DNA from 2 places in the Streptomyces sp. NBC_00654 genome. Region 1 is predicted to be linked to the other one. Evidence: predicted binding sites of a transcription regulator. Region 1 holds the regulator's gene; the other holds the start of a gene.
What was found. The regulator HrcA, encoded in region 1, represses chaperone genes, less so after heat shock. The targets are predictions, from matches to a motif close to TTNGCACTCNGNNNNNCNGAGTGCNAA.
Positions count from the first base shown of each region.

Region 2: the regulator HrcA is predicted to act here: its motif matches at 5,407-5,433, upstream of groES (co-chaperone GroES).

Region 1 is NZ_JAPEOB010000002.1:2,515,675-2,524,991, forward strand. It holds gene OHA98_RS31510 (nitronate monooxygenase) at 1-1,024, opposite strand, end outside; gene dnaJ (molecular chaperone DnaJ) at 1,156-2,295, opposite strand; gene hrcA (heat-inducible transcriptional repressor HrcA) at 2,296-3,312, opposite strand; gene OHA98_RS31525 (MBL fold metallo-hydrolase) at 3,477-4,208, shown strand; gene OHA98_RS31530 (DUF3097 domain-containing protein) at 4,250-5,068, shown strand; gene OHA98_RS31535 (hypothetical protein) at 5,190-8,093, shown strand; gene hemW (radical SAM family heme chaperone HemW) at 8,130-9,317, opposite strand, start outside.
Region 2 is NZ_JAPEOB010000001.1:1,249,739-1,259,055, forward strand. It holds gene OHA98_RS05565 (MFS transporter) at 32-1,462, shown strand; gene OHA98_RS05570 (VOC family protein) at 1,539-2,003, shown strand; gene OHA98_RS05575 (hypothetical protein) at 2,122-2,781, shown strand; gene OHA98_RS05580 (methyltransferase domain-containing protein) at 2,794-4,023, opposite strand; gene OHA98_RS05585 (polysaccharide deacetylase family protein) at 4,122-5,078, shown strand; gene OHA98_RS05590 (hypothetical protein) at 5,075-5,386, shown strand; gene groES (co-chaperone GroES) at 5,541-5,849, shown strand; gene groL (chaperonin GroEL) at 5,949-7,571, shown strand; gene OHA98_RS05605 (hydroxyacid dehydrogenase) at 7,686-8,714, opposite strand; gene OHA98_RS05610 (carbohydrate ABC transporter permease) at 8,759-9,317, opposite strand, start outside.

The sequences.
Region 1 (9,317 bases):
CGGCGAGCAGTTCGATCAGCTCTCCGGCGGGCAGCTCGCGTGCCATCCGGTGTCCTTGCCCGGCCCACAGTGCCATGCCCTGGGCGTCGCCGGTCCGGGCCGCCGCCTTGCGCAGCCCGCTGGTCACATAGTGCACCTGCGGGTAGGCGGCGGGGGCGTAGGGGCCGTGTTCGGTGATGAAGCGGTTGACCAGCCCGCGGGCGGGACGGCCGGAGAAGGCCCGGGTCAGGGCAGTCCGGACGAACAGCGGGTTGGTCAGGGACTGCTTGTGCACCGGATGTGCCCCGGACTCGGGGCAGATGAGGAAGGCCGTACCGAGCTGTGCCGCGTCCGCCCCGGCCGCGAGCGCCCCGGCGATCTGGGAGCCACGCATCATCCCGCCCGCCGCGATGACCGGCAACTGCACGGTCTCGCGGACCTGGGTGACGAGGGAGAGCAGCCCGATGCCGGTGTTGTCGGCCTGCGGGTCGTCGCGGTGCGTGGACTGGTGTCCGCCCGCCTCGACGCCCTGGACGCAGAGGGCGTCGGCGCCCGCCCACTGGGCGCACTGCGCCTCCTCGGCGCTGGTGACCGTCACGATGGTGTATGTGCCCGCCTTGGCGAAGGCGTCCAGCGTGTCGCGGGTGGGGCAGCCGAAGGTGAAGGAGACCGCGGGGACCGGGTCCTCCAGGAGGATCGCGACCTTGGCCTCGTAGCCGTCGTCGCCGCTGGTGTCCGGGTCGCCGAGCGGGGTCTCGTACCAGAGGGCCTCACCGGCGAGCTGTTGGCAGTAGACCTCGACGGCGCTCGGATCGGCGAGCGCGGGCTGCGGCATGAAGAGGTTGACGCCGAACGGCCGGCCGGTCAGCCTGCGGACGTGCTTGATCTCGTTGTACATGCCGTCCGTCGTCTTGTACCCGGCGGCGAGGAAGCCCAGCGCGCCGGCTTCGGCGACGGCGCCGACGAGCTCCGGGGACGAGACGCCGCCCGCCATCGGGGCCTGCACGATCGGATACCGGCAGAGATCGGTCAACTCGGAGGACATGACCGCATCGTGCCATGTCCGGCGCACAGGGCCGAATCAGCCATGGGACAGCGTGACCGGTATACCGCTGTACGCCGCACCGCCCGCCGGTACAGGACCGGCGGGCGGTGCGGTGACAGGGCAAGACCGGCTCAGCGGCCGTTGAAGGCGTCCTTCAGCCGGGAGAACAGCCCTTGCTGACCTGGCTGAAACTGGCCGGTCGGCCGCTCCTCGCCGCGCAGCTTCGCCAGTTCGCGCAGCAGCCGCTCCTGCTCCGGGTCCAGCTTGGACGGGGTCAGCACCTCGACGTGCACGATCAGATCGCCACGACCGCCGCCGCGCAGATGCGTGATGCCGCGCCCGTGCAGCGGAACCGACTGGCCGGACTGGGTGCCCGGCCTGATGTCGATCTCCTCCAGGCCGTCGAGCGTCTCCAGCGGCACCTTGGTGCCGAGCGAGGCCGCCGTCATGGGGATGGTGACCGTGCAGTGCAGATCGTCGCCGCGCCGCTGGAACACCGCGTGCGACAGCTCGTGGATCTCGACGTACAGATCCCCGGCCGGGCCGCCGCCGGGGCCGACCTCGCCCTCGCCCGCGAGCTGGATACGGGTGCCGTTGTCCACGCCCGCGGGGATCTTCACCGTGAGCGTGCGCCGGGAGCGGATGCGGCCGTCACCGGCGCACTCCGGGCACGGCGTCGGCACGACCGTACCGAAGCCCTGGCACTGCGGGCAGGGCCGTGAGGTCATGACCTGGCCCAGGAAGGACCGGGTGACCTGGGACACCTCGCCGCGCCCTCGGCACATGTCACAGGTCTGCGCGGAGGTGCCGGGGGCCGCGCCCTCGCCGCTGCACGTCGTACAGACGACCGCCGTGTCGACCTGGATGTCCTTGGTGGTGCCGAAGGCCGCCTCGGAGAGGTCGATCTCCAGCCGGATCATCGCGTCCTGGCCGCGCCGGGTGCGCGAACGGGGGCCGCGCTGCGAGGCCGTGCCGAAGAACGCGTCCATGATGTCGGAGAAGTTGCCGAAGCCACCGGCTCCGAAACCGCCCGCGCCACCCGCGCCGCCGGAGGCGGACAGCGGGTCGCCGCCGAGGTCGTAGACCTGCTTCTTCTGCGGGTCCGACAACACCTCGTAGGCGGCGTTGATCTCCTTGAACCGCTCCTGGGTCTTCGGGTCCGGGTTGACATCCGGGTGCAGCTCGCGGGCGAGCCGCCGGAATGCCTTCTTGATCTCGTCCTGAGATGCGTCGCGGCGCACGCCGAGTACGGCGTAGTAGTCCGTGGCCACTTACGACTCCGCCAGGATCTGTCCGACGTAACGTGCCACTGCGCGTACCGCTCCCATCGTTCCGGGGTAGTCCATGCGGGTCGGTCCGACCACGCCGAGTTTGGCGACTGCCTCGTCGCCCGAACCGTAGCCGACCGCGACGACGGACGTGGAGTTGAGGCCCTCGTGGGCGTTCTCGTGCCCGATACGTACGGTCATGCCCGAGTCCGTTGCCTCACCGAGCAGCTTCAGCAGGACCACCTGTTCCTCCAGTGCTTCCAGCACCGGCCGGATCATCACAGGGAAGTCGTGCCCGAAGCGGGTGAGGTTGGAGGTGCCACCGATCATCAGCCGCTCCTCCGTCTCCTCGACCAGTGTTTCGAGAAGGACGGAGAGCACCGTGGAGACGGTGGCCCGGTCCTCACTGTCGAAGGATTCCGGCAGCTCCTGCACCAGCTGCGGGACGTCCGTGAAACGGCGTCCGACGACCCGGCTGTTGAGCCGGGCCCGCAGATCGGCGAGAGAGGTCTCGCCGAACGGCGCAGGGCAGTCGATCATACGCTGTTCGACCCGGCCGGTGTCGGTGATCAGCACCAGCATCAGCCGGGCGGGGGCCAGCGCGAGCAGCTCCACGTGCCGCACCGTCGAACGGGTCAGCGAGGGGTACTGCACCACGGCGACCTGCCGGGTCAGCTGCGCGAGCAGCCGTACGGTCCGGCCCACGACATCGTCGAGGTCGACCGCGCCGTCGAGGAAATTCTGGATGGCCCGGCGCTCCGGCGAGGAGAGCGGCTTGACGCCCGCGAGCCGGTCGACGAAGAGCCGGTAGCCCTTGTCCGTCGGGATGCGCCCCGCACTGGTGTGCGGCTGGGCGATGAAGCCCTCGTCCTCCAGCACCGCCATGTCGTTGCGGACGGTGGCCGGGGAGACCCCCAGCTTGTGCCGTTCCGTGAGCGCCTTGGAGCCGACGGGCTCCTCGGTGCCGACATAGTCCTGGACGATGGCGCGCAGCACTTCGAGTCTGCGTTCGCTGAGCATCGCGCACACCTCCAGCTGTCGTCTCCGGTGTCTGCCTGGCACTCTGTGCGTTCGAGTGCCAGCAATCCCCCCGGCCAGTGTACGGGGGCGGGGTGCCCCCCAGGCAAGGGCGACCGGCCACGCTACCCCGGGACCGCGCAGGTCGTTGCCGATAGCGTCGCCGTATGGACGTCTCTTGGGAAGAGTTCGGCTGGGAGCGGTTGGGCCACGGAGTGGGCCGGCGGCGGCTCCCGGGGTGGGATGCGACGGTCGCGCTGGTGGCCGGAGCGGACGGCGCGCTGCTCTACGACACCGGGTCGACGCTGCGCGAGGGGGTGGAGCTGCGGAACCAGGCGGAGGGGTTGCTCGGGCGGAGAGTGACACATGTCGCACTGAGCCACCCCCATTTCGATCATGTGCTGGGCACCGCGGTGTTCGCCGGGGCCGAGGTGTACGGATCGGCCGGCCTCGCCGCTCTCCTGGCGCGCGGGGCGGAGGAGCTGTGCGCCTCCGCCGTACGCCACGGAGTGCCCGAGGAGGAGGCCGCGCAGGCGGTGGACGTCCTGGTGGCCCCGCGCCACGAGGTGTGCGGGGAGTGGACGCTCGACCTCGGCGGCGGGCGGCAGGTCCTGCTGGCCGACGCCGGACCGGGACACACCGGCCACGATCTGGCGGCGCTGGTGCCGGGCGCGGGCGGGGAGCGGGCCGTGGTGCTCTGCGGTGATCTGGTCGAGGAGTCCGGCGAACCGCAGGCGGGCCGGGACGCGGTCACCTCCCGCTGGCCCGCCGCGCTGGACAGGCTGCTGGCGCTCGGCGGCGAGGACGCGCTGTACGTACCGGGGCACGGGGCGGTGGTGGACGCGGCGTTCGTACGGGCGCAGCGGGACCGGCTGGCGGAGCGCTTCGGCGTGTCGTGAGGGACCCCCGGGGCGGGCCCGGCCGGCCTTATCGTCGTGCCATGCGCAGCTACCAGCCGGACCTGACCCCGCCGTGGAAGAAGTCCGCCCCCGCCCCGGAGGTCCCCGCCGAGCCCGATCTGGTCGTGGAGGAGGTCTCCACCGGTTTCTGCGGTGCCGTGATCCGCTGCGAGAAGACGGCCCAGGGCCCCACGGTCACCCTGGAGGACCGCTTCGGCAAGCACCGGGTGTTCCCGATGGAGCCGCGCGGCTTCCTGCTGGAGGGCCGGGTGGTCACGCTCGTACGCCCGTCGGCGGCCGGTCCCGTCCGGCCCGCGCGTACGGCCTCCGGCTCGGTGGCGGTGCCGGGGGCGCGGGCGCGGGTGGCGCGCGCCGGGCGGATCTATGTGGAGGGCCGGCACGACGCGGAGCTGGTCGAGCGGGTGTGGGGCGACGACCTCCGGATCGAGGGCGTGGTGGTCGAGTATCTGGAGGGCGTCGACGACCTCCCGGCGATCGTGCGCGCGTTCTCGCCGGGTCCTGATGCCCGGCTGGGGGTGCTGGTGGACCATCTGGTGCCGGGCTCCAAGGAGTCCCGGATCGCCGGTCAGGTGTCGGACGCCGATGTGCTGGTGGTGGGCCACCCGTACATCGACGTCTGGGAGGCGGTGAAGCCTTCCTCGGTGGGAATCTCCGGCTGGCCGGTGGTGCCGCGCGGACAGGACTGGAAGACGGGGGTGTGCCGGTCTCTGGGCTGGCCGGAGAACACCGGTGCGGCCTGGCAGCACATCCTCTCCAAGGTGCACTCCTATCGGGATCTTGAGCCACAACTCCTGGGCCGCGTAGAGGAATTGATCGATTTCGTCACCCTTCCGGCCTGATGCGCCGAGGTTGTTGACGAGGATCCGATACCGATCCCGGTGAACACCTGCGGCGCATGAGTACCGTCGGCTATTGAGGAGAGAAGAGGGGCACGGCGGGCGACGGGGAGGCACGGGGGCTATGACGCGCGAGGTCTGGCAGGGCAGTGCGGAGAACGAGGCGGCCTCCGCCGTCTTCCACCTGATGCAGCACCTCATCGACCAGTACAAGGTCAACCGGCCGGTGATGCCGCTGGTGGTCGCCCAGGCGGCCGACGCCGATGTCGGGCCCGAGACCGACGACCGGGTCGAGCAGATCGTGCGCCAGATCCACGAGGCCAACGCGCTGCGCAGGGTCCCCGTGCGGCTGCTCGACGGCGACTCCTCGAAGGCGTACGAGGCCGCGCTCGACATGGTGCGCACACTGACCGAGGAACCGTGGGAGACCCGGAAGAACTCGCAGTACAAGCCCTTCTCCTTCCCCCGCTCACGCCTCCTCGGCGCCATCGAGCAGGCCACCGCGACGGTCATCTCCCAGCCCGGCGGCGGCTCGGCGCGCGGGCGCGAGGAGAGGATTCTGGAGCAGCTGGGCCAGCTGCGCTGGCGGACCGGCCGGCCGCGGAGCAACGACCCGTGGTACTCCCTGCGGACCTCGGTCCGGCCGGAGACGTTCGCGGGCGCCGCCTTCATCGCGGCGCTCACCGGGGTGCTCGGCGAGATCAGCTGGCTGCTGACCGCCGTGGTGGCGGCCGCCTCGCTGCTCGGTCTGGCGGTCGTACGGCTGCTGAGCAACGCCGCCCCGCCGCTGCTGTGGCTGCGCCGGGCCAGCCGGTGGTTCGCGACCACGTCCTCGCTGGCCGCGTCCAGTACGGGGCACCCGTCGGACGGCTGGTCGCGCCTCTCGCCCAGCGGCTCCTGGCGGGTGATCCGGGCACGGGCGGCGGCGGTCGCCGAGCGGGTGGCCGACGCGCACCAGGACGACCATCACCCGGGCGTCGAGCACGCGCGCCAGTTCCATCTGGAGCTGCGGGTCCAGGCGCTGCTGGAGGACCTGCTGCACAACTACCGGCCGCACACGCTGGACTGGCGGCGCAGCAAGCGCACGGTCCCGCCGGTGGTGTTCCTGCCCAGGGCCACCCATGACAACGGCGGCATCCTGCTGATCAACGCGATCAACAACGTACGTTCACGGCGCAGCGAGGTGGACCCGCTGCTTCTGCTGGCCTCCCTGCCGGCCGCCCAGATCATGCGGCACACACCGCCGCTGCCGCCGGAGCAGCCCCCGGCGAACAGCGCCGCGGGTTCCGCGGCGGCACGGGCCCGTTACGACCGCTGGGTCGACACACTGAGCCTGGGCCAGTCCCCCGTCGCCGCCGCGACGCTCGCCTGGGTGCTCCGGCTGCCGCTGTCCACGGCCAAGCTGACCCATGAGCACGCGCACGCGGAACTCGTCACCTGCCGGGTCGGCCGGACCTGGGCATGGTGGCTGATGTCGCGGACGGCGGTGGTGTTCGTCCTCGTGGGCAGTCTGCTGGGGACCTTCCTGTGGAGCGTGCACTGGCAGAACGAGTACTGCCACGGACCGCTGACCGACCGCAACACGGATGCGATCTGGAGCGGATCCGGGGACGACAGGGAGTGCGTCGGGGTGGCCACGTCCCCCGAGGTGCTCTTCGCCCGGGGCAACGGCCTGGGGCTGAGCGGGGTGGGCAAGGGCATCACCTTCGAGCGGATCGAGCGGGCGATCCGCGAGGAGAACGCCGACATCGGGCCGGGTGAGAACTTCGTGACCGCCGTCTACGCGGGTCCGCTCACCGCGAGGAACGGCGACGAGAGCCTCACCCGCAAGGGACTTGAGGAGCTCACCGGCGTCTATCTCCTCCAGCACGCCGTGAACAAGACGGTACGGGGGCCCGTCAAACTGCGGGTCCTCACGGCCAACGGCGGCCAGGACATGCTCCGCCAGATGACCGCGGTGAAGAAGATCGTCGAGGTGGCCGAGCGGGACCCGAGCGTCGTGGGCGTGGTCGGCTTCGGCCGCAACACCCAGGAGAGCGACACCGCCACCGAGATACTCAGGACCGCCGGGCTCGCGCTGGTCGACACCACCAATTCGAGCAGCGATCTGCCCCTCACCCACCCGAACTACTTCGGGCTCGCCGCGACCGACGAGGAACAGGCGTACGCGCTGGGCCTGGTCGCCCGGCAGATCGCCGACAGGCTCAGGAAGAAGAAGCTCACCCCGCACGCACTCGTCCTGTCCCGGGCCCTGCGCAACGGCGACAAGGACAGGTACACGGCCGAACAGCGCGATGCCGGCCGGAAGATGCTCAAGAAGGCCGGCTTCGACGTCGGCGACGACGTCACGTACAAGATCTCCGACGGCGCCGGCCTCAACGGCCCGGTGACCAGTCTGTGCGAGCAGAAACCGGTACCGGACGCCCTGTACTTCGCCGGACGCGTCGAGGACGTCCCGAACCTGATGAAGGGCCTCTCGGAGACCACGGGCTGCTCCGGCAAACCCATGACGGTGTTCACGGGCGACGACCTGACGAAGGGCACCTTCGAGGACAGCACGGCAATCGCCAGGAACGTCACGCTCTACCACAGCTCGCTGGCCCCGCTGGACAAGGGCGGCAACCCCGGGTTCTACGGCGATGCCCGCAGGTCGCTCGGCGCCCTGCACCCCGACAAGGAACTGAAGGCGCTGCCGGCGGGCACGCCCGCGCACGACGACGAGCTGTTCGCCAGCGGGCAGACCATCATGGCCTACAGTGCGACGGCCGCCCTGTACAACGCCGCCGCCCGCGGTGACACCCGCAGGAGCGCCGCGGAGACCTGGGCCACGCTGCACACGGTCGAACTCAACAACATGCCCACCGGGACGATCACCTTCAGCAGGGACAAGGCCTCCGTCTCCGAGAACATGCACGGCCTCAACATCATCAAGGTGGTCCGCCCCGGGCCGGACGCCGTGCGGACCGTGCTGTGCGGCAAGGCGGCGGGTATGCCGAAGGCCCTGACGGCGCAGGACTGCAAGCCGTAGGGGCGGCTTCCGGGGGAGCGTGGGGCGTGGGGGGCCTCAGTCCACCAGGTCCCGCACCACCGCGTCGGCGAGCAGCCGCCCGCGCAGGGTGAGGACCGCGCGCCCCTCCTCGTACGGGCCGGTCTCCAGCAGCCCGTCCGAGAGCGCCCGGCGCGAGGCCGCGAGGCCGTCCGGCCTCAGCAGCGACAGCGGGCAGCCCTCGCGCAGCCGCAGTTCCAGCAGGATCCGCTCGACCCGGCGGTCCTCGTCGGCGAGGATCTCGCGCCCGGCCCCGGGTGAGCGGCCCTCGGCCAGGGCCTGTGCGTACGCCCCCGGGTGCTTCACGTTCCACCAGCGCACGCCGCCCACGTGGCTGTGCGCGCCCGGCCCGGCGCCCCACCAGTCGGCGCCGCGCCAGTACAGCTCGTTGTGCAGGCAGCGGCCTTCGGGCGTCCGGGCCCAGTTGGACACCTCGTACCAGGAGAAGCCCGCGGCGGCCATCGCCTCGTCCGCGATCAGGTACCGGTCGGCGTGCGCGTCGTCGTCGGTCATCGGGATCTCGCCGCGCCGGATGCGCCGGGCGAGCTGGGTGCCCTCCTCGACGATCAGGGCATAGGCCGACACATGGTCGGGGCCCGCGCCGATGGCCGCGTCCAGGGAGGCCCGCCAGTCGTCGTCGGACTCGCCGGGGGTGCCGTAGATCAGATCGAGATTGACATGGTCGAAGCCCGCCGCCCTGGCCTCGGCCACACAGGCCTCGGGGCGCCCGGGGGTGTGCGTACGGTCCAGGATCTTCAGGACGTGCTGCCGGGCACTCTGCATGCCGAAGGAGACCCGGTTGAAGCCGCCCTCCCGCAGCTCGGCCAGGTAGGCCGGGCCGACGGACTCCGGGTTGGCCTCGGTGGTGATCTCGGCGTCGTCCGCGAGCCCGAACTCGTCACGGATCGCCGCCAGCATCCGTACGAGATCGGCGGCGGGCAGCAACGTGGGGGTGCCGCCGCCGACGAAGACGGTCCGCACCGGCCGGGGGTCGTCGCCCAGGACCTTGCGGGCCTGGCGGACCTCCTCGATCAGGTGCGTGGCGTAGTTGTCGCGGGAGGCCAGGGCTCCGCCGGAGCCGCGCAGCTCGGTGGCGGTGTAGGTGTTGAAATCGCAGTAGCCGCAGCGGGTGGCGCAGTAGGGCACATGCAGGTAGAAGCCGAGCGGGCGGCCGGCGGCGCCTTCCAGGGCGTGGCGGGGCAGCGC
Region 2 (9,317 bases), on a different contig from region 1:
TGGGCCGAGAGATGTGAGAGAAGGGGAAGTCGTGAACAGTGACGCGAAGCAGGTGCGTTGGCTGCTTGTCGTGGCGCTCACCGTGCAGTTCCTGGTGTCGTTGGACATGTCCGTGGTGAACGTGGCGCTGCCCGACATCCGCAGCGATCTCGGTTTCGGCCGGGACGGGCTGCTGTGGGTCGTGAACGCCTACGCCCTGGCCTTCGGCGGGCTGCTCATGCTCGGTGGGCGCCTCGCCGACCTGATCGGCAGCCGCCGCGTCCTGACCGCGGGCCTGGTGCTGTTCGGGGTGGCGAGCCTGGCGGGCGGTCTGGCGCAGTCGCCGGGCGCGCTGGTCGCGGCACGGGCGGTGCAGGGGGCCGGCGCGGCGGCGCTCGCCCCGGTGGCCTTCGCCCTGATCGCCCTCGCCTTCCCGGCCGGACCCGCCCGCTCGCGCGCCCTGGGGCTGTGGGGCATGGCCGGTGCGGCGGGCGGCGCGGTCGGCGTGCTCGCGGGCGGGCTGCTCACCGACGCGGCGGGCTGGCGGTCCGTGATGCTGGTGAACGTGCCGATCGTGGTCTTCGCGCTGGCCGCGTCGGTGCGTACGGGCCTCACCGCCCGGCCCGTCCGGACCGGGGCCCGGCTCGATGTGACGGGGGCGCTGCTGGCCACCGCCGGTACGACGCTGCTGGTCCTCGGGCTGGTACGGACCGCGGACCACTCCTGGGGCTCCGCCACCACGCTGGGCACGCTCGGCGCCGCGGTGCTGCTGCTGGCGGCCTTCATCGCCGTCGAACTGCGGACCGCGTCGCCGCTGCTGCGGCCGGGCCTGCTGAAGGGGCGGCCGGTGCTGACGGCGAACCTGTTCTGCCTGCTGCTGTCCTCGGGCCAGTTCGCCGCGTTCTACTTCGTCTCGCTCCACCTCCAGCTGGTGCTGGGCTACGGGCCGACGGCGGCCGGTGCCGCGTTCCTGCCGTTCTGCGTGGGCGTCGTGGCGGGCTCGGTCCTCGCCACCCGTACGGTCGCGACGCTCGGCACCCGGCGGCTGCTGGCCGCCGGCGGGGCGATCGCCGCGCTCGGCATGGCCGGGTTCGCGGCGACGGCCACGGCGGACGGCGGCTTCCTCCACTCGATCCTCGGCCCGTCCCTGGTGACGAGCTTCGGCGTCGGCCTGTGCTTCGTACCGCTCGGCACGGCCGCCACCACAGGTGTCGTACCCGGCGAGACGGGCATGGCGTCCGGGCTGCTCAACAGCGCCCGCCAGGTCGGCGGCTCGCTGGGCCTCGCGGTCCTGGTCACCGTCGCCGCCCAGGTGACCGGCGGCGGCTCCGGGCGCCCCGAACTGGCCGCCGGCCACGCGGCGGCCTTCTGGGTCTGCGCGGGGCTCCTGGCGGCGGCCGCGCTGGCGGCGCTGGTGCTGCTCCCCGCGGGTGAGCGGGCCTCGGCCCCGGCCGAGCCGGAGGGGGCGGCGGGCGTGTCCTGATGAGTCCGGGGGGTGCCGGAGGTCTACCTTCCACAGCATCCGGCGCCCCGCCGGCCGGTCCGAGGAGGAGACGGCCATGCAGAAGATCAGGCCATGCCTGTGGTTCGACAACCAGGCGGAGGAGGCGGCCGGCCACTATGTGTCCGTCTTCGGGGGCGACTCCCGGATCGTGGACATCGCCCACTACACCGAGGCGTCCCCCGGCGTGACCGGCTCGGTGATGACCGTGGAGTTCGTCCTCGCGGGCCAGGAGTACATCGCGCTCAACGGCGGCCCGGAGTTCTCGTTCACCGAGGCGGTCTCGCTCTCCGTCGACTGCGCCGACCAGGCCGAGGTGGACCGCCTGTGGGACGCGCTCTCCGAGGGCGGCGAGGAGAGCATGTGCGGCTGGCTCAAGGACAAGTACGGGCTGTCCTGGCAGATCGTCCCGCGCGTGCTGGGAGAGCTGCTCGGCGGCCCGGACAGGGCCAGGGCCGAGCGGGTCATGACGGCCATGCTGGGCATGCGGAAGCTGGACGTCCAGGCGCTGCGCGACGCGTGACCGGCGGGCGGGCGCGGCCTCCTGGACCGTGTGGCCCGCCCCGTCCGTCCGGATCGGCCCGCAGCGTGCGGGTGAGTGCCGCGCCGGAGCCCTTCCGCCCGCCGGTAGTGTCTGGGGCATGTCACGCCGCTCGCCGTTGCCGCCGCCCCCGCCGCCTGTGGAGATCCGCTCCTGGCCCGACCGCGAGACGCTGCTCGCCGACCGTGACGTGGTCCTCGGCGAGCTGGTCAGGATGCATGTGGGGAGGGGCCGGCTCGGGCTGCTGTGGATGTGGGGGGCGCTCGCCGCGCTCGGCTGGTCCTTCGTGGGGACCGCGCTCATCATGTTCGAGGAGACGTACGACGTGTTCAGCGCGATCGGCGCGCTCGTCGCCCTCGTCCTCGGCTTCGCGCTCCTGGTGCCGTCCGGCATCTTCGTGTCGCTGGGCCTGGGCCGGGACCGGAAGGTCCGTCAACTGCTCCTGGAATGGGGCGCGCTGGACCGCGATCCGGTCCGCGACCGGCGGCTGCGGCTTCCCGGGACCAGCCTCGCCTGGCTGCTGATGTCCTTCGCGCTGTGCGCGGTCGGCCTGTTCGCGTGCACGGCCGCGCCGGCGGGTGCCGCGGCCGAGGACCCGTACGGGCTGCTGGTCCTGGTGATGGGCGTCGGCCTGATCGCCTGGGTGATCGGTCTGATCGGCATCACCAAGGCGCTCACGCACCGCCGTTGGGTGGTACGGGTCCTGATGGGCGCCGCTTCCCGGCCGCCGGTGCCGGCGGCCGGCGGGGCGCCCCGCTGACGCGCCACCGGCTCACCCGCCGACGGGGTGGCCGATCAGCATCGTCGGGGCACCGGCCACCCGGGTCAGGAACACGGTGGCCGAATGGGGCCCCTGGAGCTTCATGCGCCGCCGCAGCTCCTCGGGTTCGACGGCCGAACCGCGCTTCTTGACGGTCAGGACGCCGACCTCCCGCTCCCGCAGCAGGGCCTTGAGCTTCTTCATGCCGAACGGGAGCCGGTCGGTGATCTCGTACGCCGTCGTGTACGGCGAGGTGTACGCCGTGTCGCTCGTGATGTACGCGATCGTCTCGTCGATCAGCCGCCCGCCGCACCGCTCCACGATGTCGGCGACCAGATGGGCGCGGATGACCGCGCCGTCCGGCTCGTACAGATAGCGGCCGACCGGGCCGACCGGCGGGGCGGGCAGCGGGGCCGCCGCAGTGAGGGTCGCCGCCGAGGGCAGGAGCGTGGCCCGGTACGAGCCGGGCGTGAAGCCCTCGCCGAACCAGAGCACCGCCTCCTTCACATCGCCGCCGTCCGAGATCCACTCCGCCTCGGCCTGCGGCCCGATCGCCTCGTGCGGGACGCCGGGGGCGATCTTCAGCGCCGCCCTGGGGGCCTTCAGCGCGGCCGCGGTCGCCCACGACAACGGCGGTGAGTACGCCTCCGGGTCGAAGATCCGGCCCCGCCCCCCGCGCCGGGCGGGGTCGACGAAGACCGCGTCGTACGCGGATGTGCCGATCTCCGTGACATCGGCGCACCGGACCTCGATCAGGTCCGCCAGCCCGAGCGCCTCGGCATTGGCGCGGGCGACCTCGGCGGTCAGCGGGTCGCGGTCCACGGCGAGCACCCGGATCCCGGCGCGCGCCAGGGCGATCGCGTCGCCGCCGATCCCGCAGCACAGGTCCGCCACGCTCCGTACGCCGAGCGAGGCGAACCGTCCGGCGCGGTGGGCGGCGACCGATGTACGGGTGGCCTGCTCCACACCGTTGGGCGTGAAGAACATCCGGTACGCGTCCTCGGCGCCGAACTTCGCCACCGCCCGCTGCCGCAGCCGCGCCTGCCCCAGCGCCGCCGACACCAGATCCGCCGGGTGCGTACGGCGCAGCCGGGTGGCGGTGGCCAGCTCCTGCGCGGGGTCGTGGTCCCGCAGCGCGGCCAGGAGTCCGGTGCCCTCCGGCGTACGCAGGGCGGCGAAGGCGGCGAGCGGGTCCGTGGGGCCGGCGGGACCGGTGGGGGTAGGTGCGTTCACCCGGTCCATTGTGAGCCAGGTTCCGTGTGAGCCAGCCGGGGGACCGGGCGGTTCCGGCGGCGGTGTCGGGGTGGGGGCCCGGTGACGGGCTGGCAGGATGCGGCGCCATGCAGCCAGTAAGACAAAAGGAAAAATTGGCCACGAAGAGGCGCGGACCGGGCTCCTTGGTTCTGGCGGCGCTGCTGGTCGCCGTGATCGGCTCCGGATGCGCCGCCGGCCCGGACGGCGGCGGCGCGGGCGCCCCGGACAAGCGGGACGGGCCCGGCGCCGGACAGCCGGGCGGACCGGCCCAGCAGGCCGGACCCGCCCGCGCCCCGGACACGCGCGCCCAGGAGGCCAAGCGGAAACAGGCCGCCCGTGCCGCCGCGGCGAAGAAGTGGGGGCTGGCCGGGGTCCCGCTGGCGGCCCCGGCGCCGCCCGTGGTGAAGCCGCGTATCACCACCCGCGAGGGCTTCGAGGTCACGGACGGCGACGCGCTGCCTCCCGTCTTCACCACCGTTCCCACCAAGGAGCGGATCGTCTTCCTCACCATGGACGACGGCGCGGAGAAGGACCCCGAGCTGCTGCGGATGATGACGGAACTCGACATCCCGTACAGCGCGTTCCTCAGCGACTACGTCATCGACGACGACTACGGCTACTTCGCGCAGATGCAGAAGCGCGGCGTCACCCTCAACAACCACACGCTGAACCACCGCTATCTGCCCGGCCTCTCGTACGGCGAGCAGAAGAAGGAGATCTGCGACCAGCAGGCCAACATCGAGAAGCGCTACGGGAAGCGGCCCACGCTCTTCCGGCCGCCGTACGGCAACTACAACCGCGACACCCTGGCCGTCGCGAAGTCCTGCGGGGTGACGGCCGTGCCCCTGTGGTCCGCCGAGGCGTTCCCCGACCACATGGAGTGGCGCGAATGGGACCGGGACCTGCACCCGGGCGACATCATCCTCACCCATTTCCGCGGGCGCGAGGACTGGAAGGGCTCCATGCCGGACATGATCCGACGGGTCATGAAGACGATCACCGACAAGGGGTACGCGGTGGCCAGGCTGGAGGACTACGTATGACGCGCGCGCACCGGCTGCTGGCCGGGCTGCTGACGGCCGGTGCGCTCCTCACCGTCACCGCCGGGTGCGCGCAGTCGGTGGACCCGATCGAACGGCTGGGACGCAAGGCGGCCCAGCAGATGGGCGGCCGGTCGCCGTCACCGAAGTCCGCGGTGCTCAGGGGGACCCGCGGCGCGTGCGGTCAGCGGCCGCTCGCCGCGCGGTCCCCGGCACGGTCCTCCGCGCCCCCTGCGGCGCGGCCCTCCGCGGCACGGTCCCCCGCACGACGCGAGGGTGGTGAATTGGCACTCCGCTTGACCGAGTGCTAATCGCGGTCATAGTCTCAGGTCTGGCACTCCCCTCTGGAGAGTGCCAGCACCACTGTGCGGCAGGGCAGGTCCGGCACCCGCGACGACGGATCGACCTGGTCGCCACCCAAAGACTGTTAAACCCCGTGAGATCTCCGAAGGGGGAGACCGGATCGTGTCGACCACCAGCACCAAGGTTGCGATCAAGCCGCTTGAGGACCGCATTGTGGTCCAGCCGCTCGACGCCGAGCAGACCACGGCTTCTGGCCTGGTCATTCCGGACACCGCCAAGGAGAAGCCCCAGGAGGGCGTCGTCCTGGCCGTGGGCCCGGGTCGCTTCGAGAACGGCGAGCGCCTTCCGCTCGACGTCAAGACCGGCGATGTCGTTCTGTACAGCAAGTACGGCGGCACCGAGGTGAAGTACAACGGCGAGGAGTACCTCGTCCTCTCGGCCCGCGACGTGCTCGCGATCGTCGAGAAGTAATTCACCCACGTTTGCTTCTGTTCTGCGCCCCTGGCCCCCTGCGAAATAACTAGCCGGGTGGTGAGGGGCGCAGTTCGTTTTGAGAGGGAAGAACAGCCCATGGCGAAGATTCTGAAGTTCGACGAGGACGCCCGTCGCGCCCTTGAGCGCGGCGTCAACAAGCTTGCCGACACGGTCAAGGTGACGATCGGCCCCAAGGGCCGCAACGTCGTCATCGACAAGAAGTTCGGCGCTCCCACCATCACCAACGACGGTGTCACCATCGCGCGTGAGGTCGAGCTCGACGACCCGTACGAGAACCTCGGTGCCCAGCTCGTGAAGGAGGTGGCGACCAAGACCAACGACGTAGCGGGTGACGGCACCACCACCGCCACCGTGCTGGCCCAGGCGCTCGTCCGCGAGGGTCTGCGCAACGTCGCCGCGGGCGCCTCCCCGGCCGCCCTGAAGAAGGGCATCGACGCCGCGGTCAAGGCCGTGTCCGAGGAGCTCCTCGCGACCGCCCGTCCGATCGACGACAAGTCCGACATCGCCGCCGTGGCCGCGCTCTCCGCGCAGGACACCCAGGTCGGCGAGCTCATCGCGGACGCGATGGACAAGGTCGGCAAGGACGGTGTCATCACCGTCGAGGAGTCCAACACCTTCGGTCTGGACCTCGAGTTCACCGAGGGCATGGCCTTCGACAAGGGCTACCTGTCCCCGTACATGGTGACCGACCAGGAGCGTATGGAGGCCGTCCTCGACGACCCGTACATCCTGATCCACCAGGGCAAGATCGGCTCCATCCAGGAGCTGCTCCCGCTGCTGGAGAAGGTCATCCAGGCCGGTGGCTCCAAGCCGCTCCTGATCATCGCCGAGGACGTCGAGGGCGAGGCGCTCTCCACCCTCGTCGTCAACAAGATCCGCGGCACCTTCAACGCCGTCGCGGTGAAGGCCCCGGGCTTCGGCGACCGCCGCAAGGCCATGCTCGGTGACATCGCCACCCTCACGGGTGCGACCGTCATCGCCGAGGAGGTCGGCCTCAAGCTCGACCAGGCCGGTCTGGACGTGCTGGGCACCGCCCGTCGCGTGACCGTCTCCAAGGACGACACGACCATCGTCGACGGCGGCGGCGACACGGCCGACGTCAAGGGCCGCGTCAACCAGATCAAGGCCGAGATCGAGTCCACGGACTCCGACTGGGACCGCGAGAAGCTCCAGGAGCGCCTCGCGAAGCTGGCCGGCGGCGTCTGCGTGATCCGCGTCGGTGCCGCCACCGAGGTGGAGCTCAAGGAGAAGAAGCACCGTCTGGAGGACGCCATCTCCGCGACCCGCGCCGCGGTCGAGGAGGGCATCGTCTCCGGTGGTGGCTCCGCTCTGGTCCACGCCGTCAAGGTCCTGGAGGGCAACCTCGGCAAGACCGGCGACGAGGCCACGGGTGTCGCGGTCGTGCACCGTGCCGCCGTCGAGCCGCTGCGCTGGATCGCCGAGAACGCCGGCCTCGAGGGCTACGTCATCACCTCGAAGGTCTCCGAGCTCGACAAGGGCCAGGGCTTCAACGCCGCCACCGGCGAGTACGGCGACCTGGTGAAGGCCGGCGTCATCGACCCGGTCAAGGTCACCCGCTCCGCCCTGGAGAACGCCGCGTCCATCGCGTCGCTGCTGCTCACGACCGAGACCCTGGTCGTCGAGAAGCCGGCCGAGGAAGAGGCCGAGGCCGGTCACGGCCACGGTCACTCCCACTAGTACGCCGTAGTACGCCGTTCCGGTACGGCAGCGCGCCGTACCGGAACGAGAACCACCGAGGCCCGGTATCCCCGTCGCGGGGGCACCGGGCCTCGGTGCGTCGTGCCCGGAGCCTCACGCCGAGTGGGGCAGCACTCCCGGCGTCACCGGATCCGCGAACGGCAGCCCCCGGGCGAAACGTTCGAGCTCGTCCAGGGACCGGTCGGCCATCCGGTACAGCTCATTGCCGAGCGAGCCCGCGATGTGCGGGGTCAGCAGGACGTTCGGCAGGTCGTACAACGGGGAGTGCGACGGCGGGAGTTCGGGCTCCGTGACGTCCAGCACCGCGTGCAGCCGCCCGCTCACCAGCTCCGGCAGCAGCGCCTCCTCGTCCACCAGCGAACCCCGCGCCGTGTTGATCAGCGTCGCCCCGTCCGGCAGCAGTGCCAGCTGCTCCGCGCCGATGAGGTGGTGGGTGGCCGGGAGCTGCGGCGCGTGGACGGAGAGGACCGAGCTGCGCGCGCACACCTGCGCCAGCGACGCGGACCCGACCCCCAGCGCGGCGGCCTCCTCCTCGGAGAGGTACGGGTCGTAGAGCACCACGTCCAGATCGAACGGGCGCAGCAGCTCGATCACCCGGCGGCCGATGCGGGAGGCTCCGACGATGCCGACGGTCCGGCGGTAGTTGCCGGTGCCGTCCAGTTCGTCGCGCCAGTCGTGGTCGGCGCGCAGTGTGCGGTAGCGCTGGGCGGCGTGCAGGACGCGCTTGTTGGCGAACAGGATCGCGGCCACCGTGTACTCGGCGACCGGCAGCGCGTTCGCCGCCGCGGCGGAGGTGACGGTGATCCCGCGCTCCCAGCACGCGTCGGTGATGTGGTGCTTCACCGATCCGGCGGCGTGCACGACGGCGCGCAGCCGCGGGGCGGCGGCCAGTACCTCGGCGGTGAGCGGGGTCGCTCCCCAGCAGGTGAACAGCACCTCGGCCTCGGCGAGTGCGGCGGCCACCTCGGGTGTCGGAGCGGCCAGGTCATGGCCGACGAGCCGGGTGTCCGTGCGGGTGAGGGCGGCCAGCCGGGTGTGGTGGCGTTCGGCGAGGAGGCGTTCGGCGATGCCGGGGGCCATCGCCAGCAGGGCTTTCGGCCGGTTGTCAGTGGCGTGGGGCATGGTGGGACTCGTACTCCTCAGGGCTCGCGCGGGCGGTCCGGCGGTCACTTGACGCTTCCGGCGGTCAGACCCGCCTTCCAGTGCCGTTGCAGCGAGACGAAGGCGACGATCAGGGGGATGACGGCGAGGAGGGAGCCGGTGACGACGAGCGGGTAGAAGCTCGGCTCGCCGTGCGTGTTGGTGTTCCAGGAGTACAGACCGAGGCTCAGCGGGAAGAGCTTGCGGTCCGACAGCATCACCAGGGGGAGGAAGAAGTTGTTCCAGATCGCGGTGAACTGGAAGAGGAAGACCGTCACGAAGCCCGGCATGACCATGGGCAGACCGATCGACCAGAAGGTGCGCAGCTCGCCCGCCCCGTCGATCCGGGCGGCCTCCAGCGCCTCGTTCGGGATATAGCCGGTGCAGAACACCCGTGCGAGATATACGCCGAACGGGTTGACCAGCACCGGGATCAGCACCGACCAGTAGGTGTTGACCAGGCCGATCTCGGAGGCCAGGAGATACATCGGCAGGGCCAGCGCGGTGGTGGGCACCAGCACGCCCATCAGGACCAGGCCGAACAGCTTCTCCTTGCCCCGGAATTCGTACTTGTCGAAGGCGTAG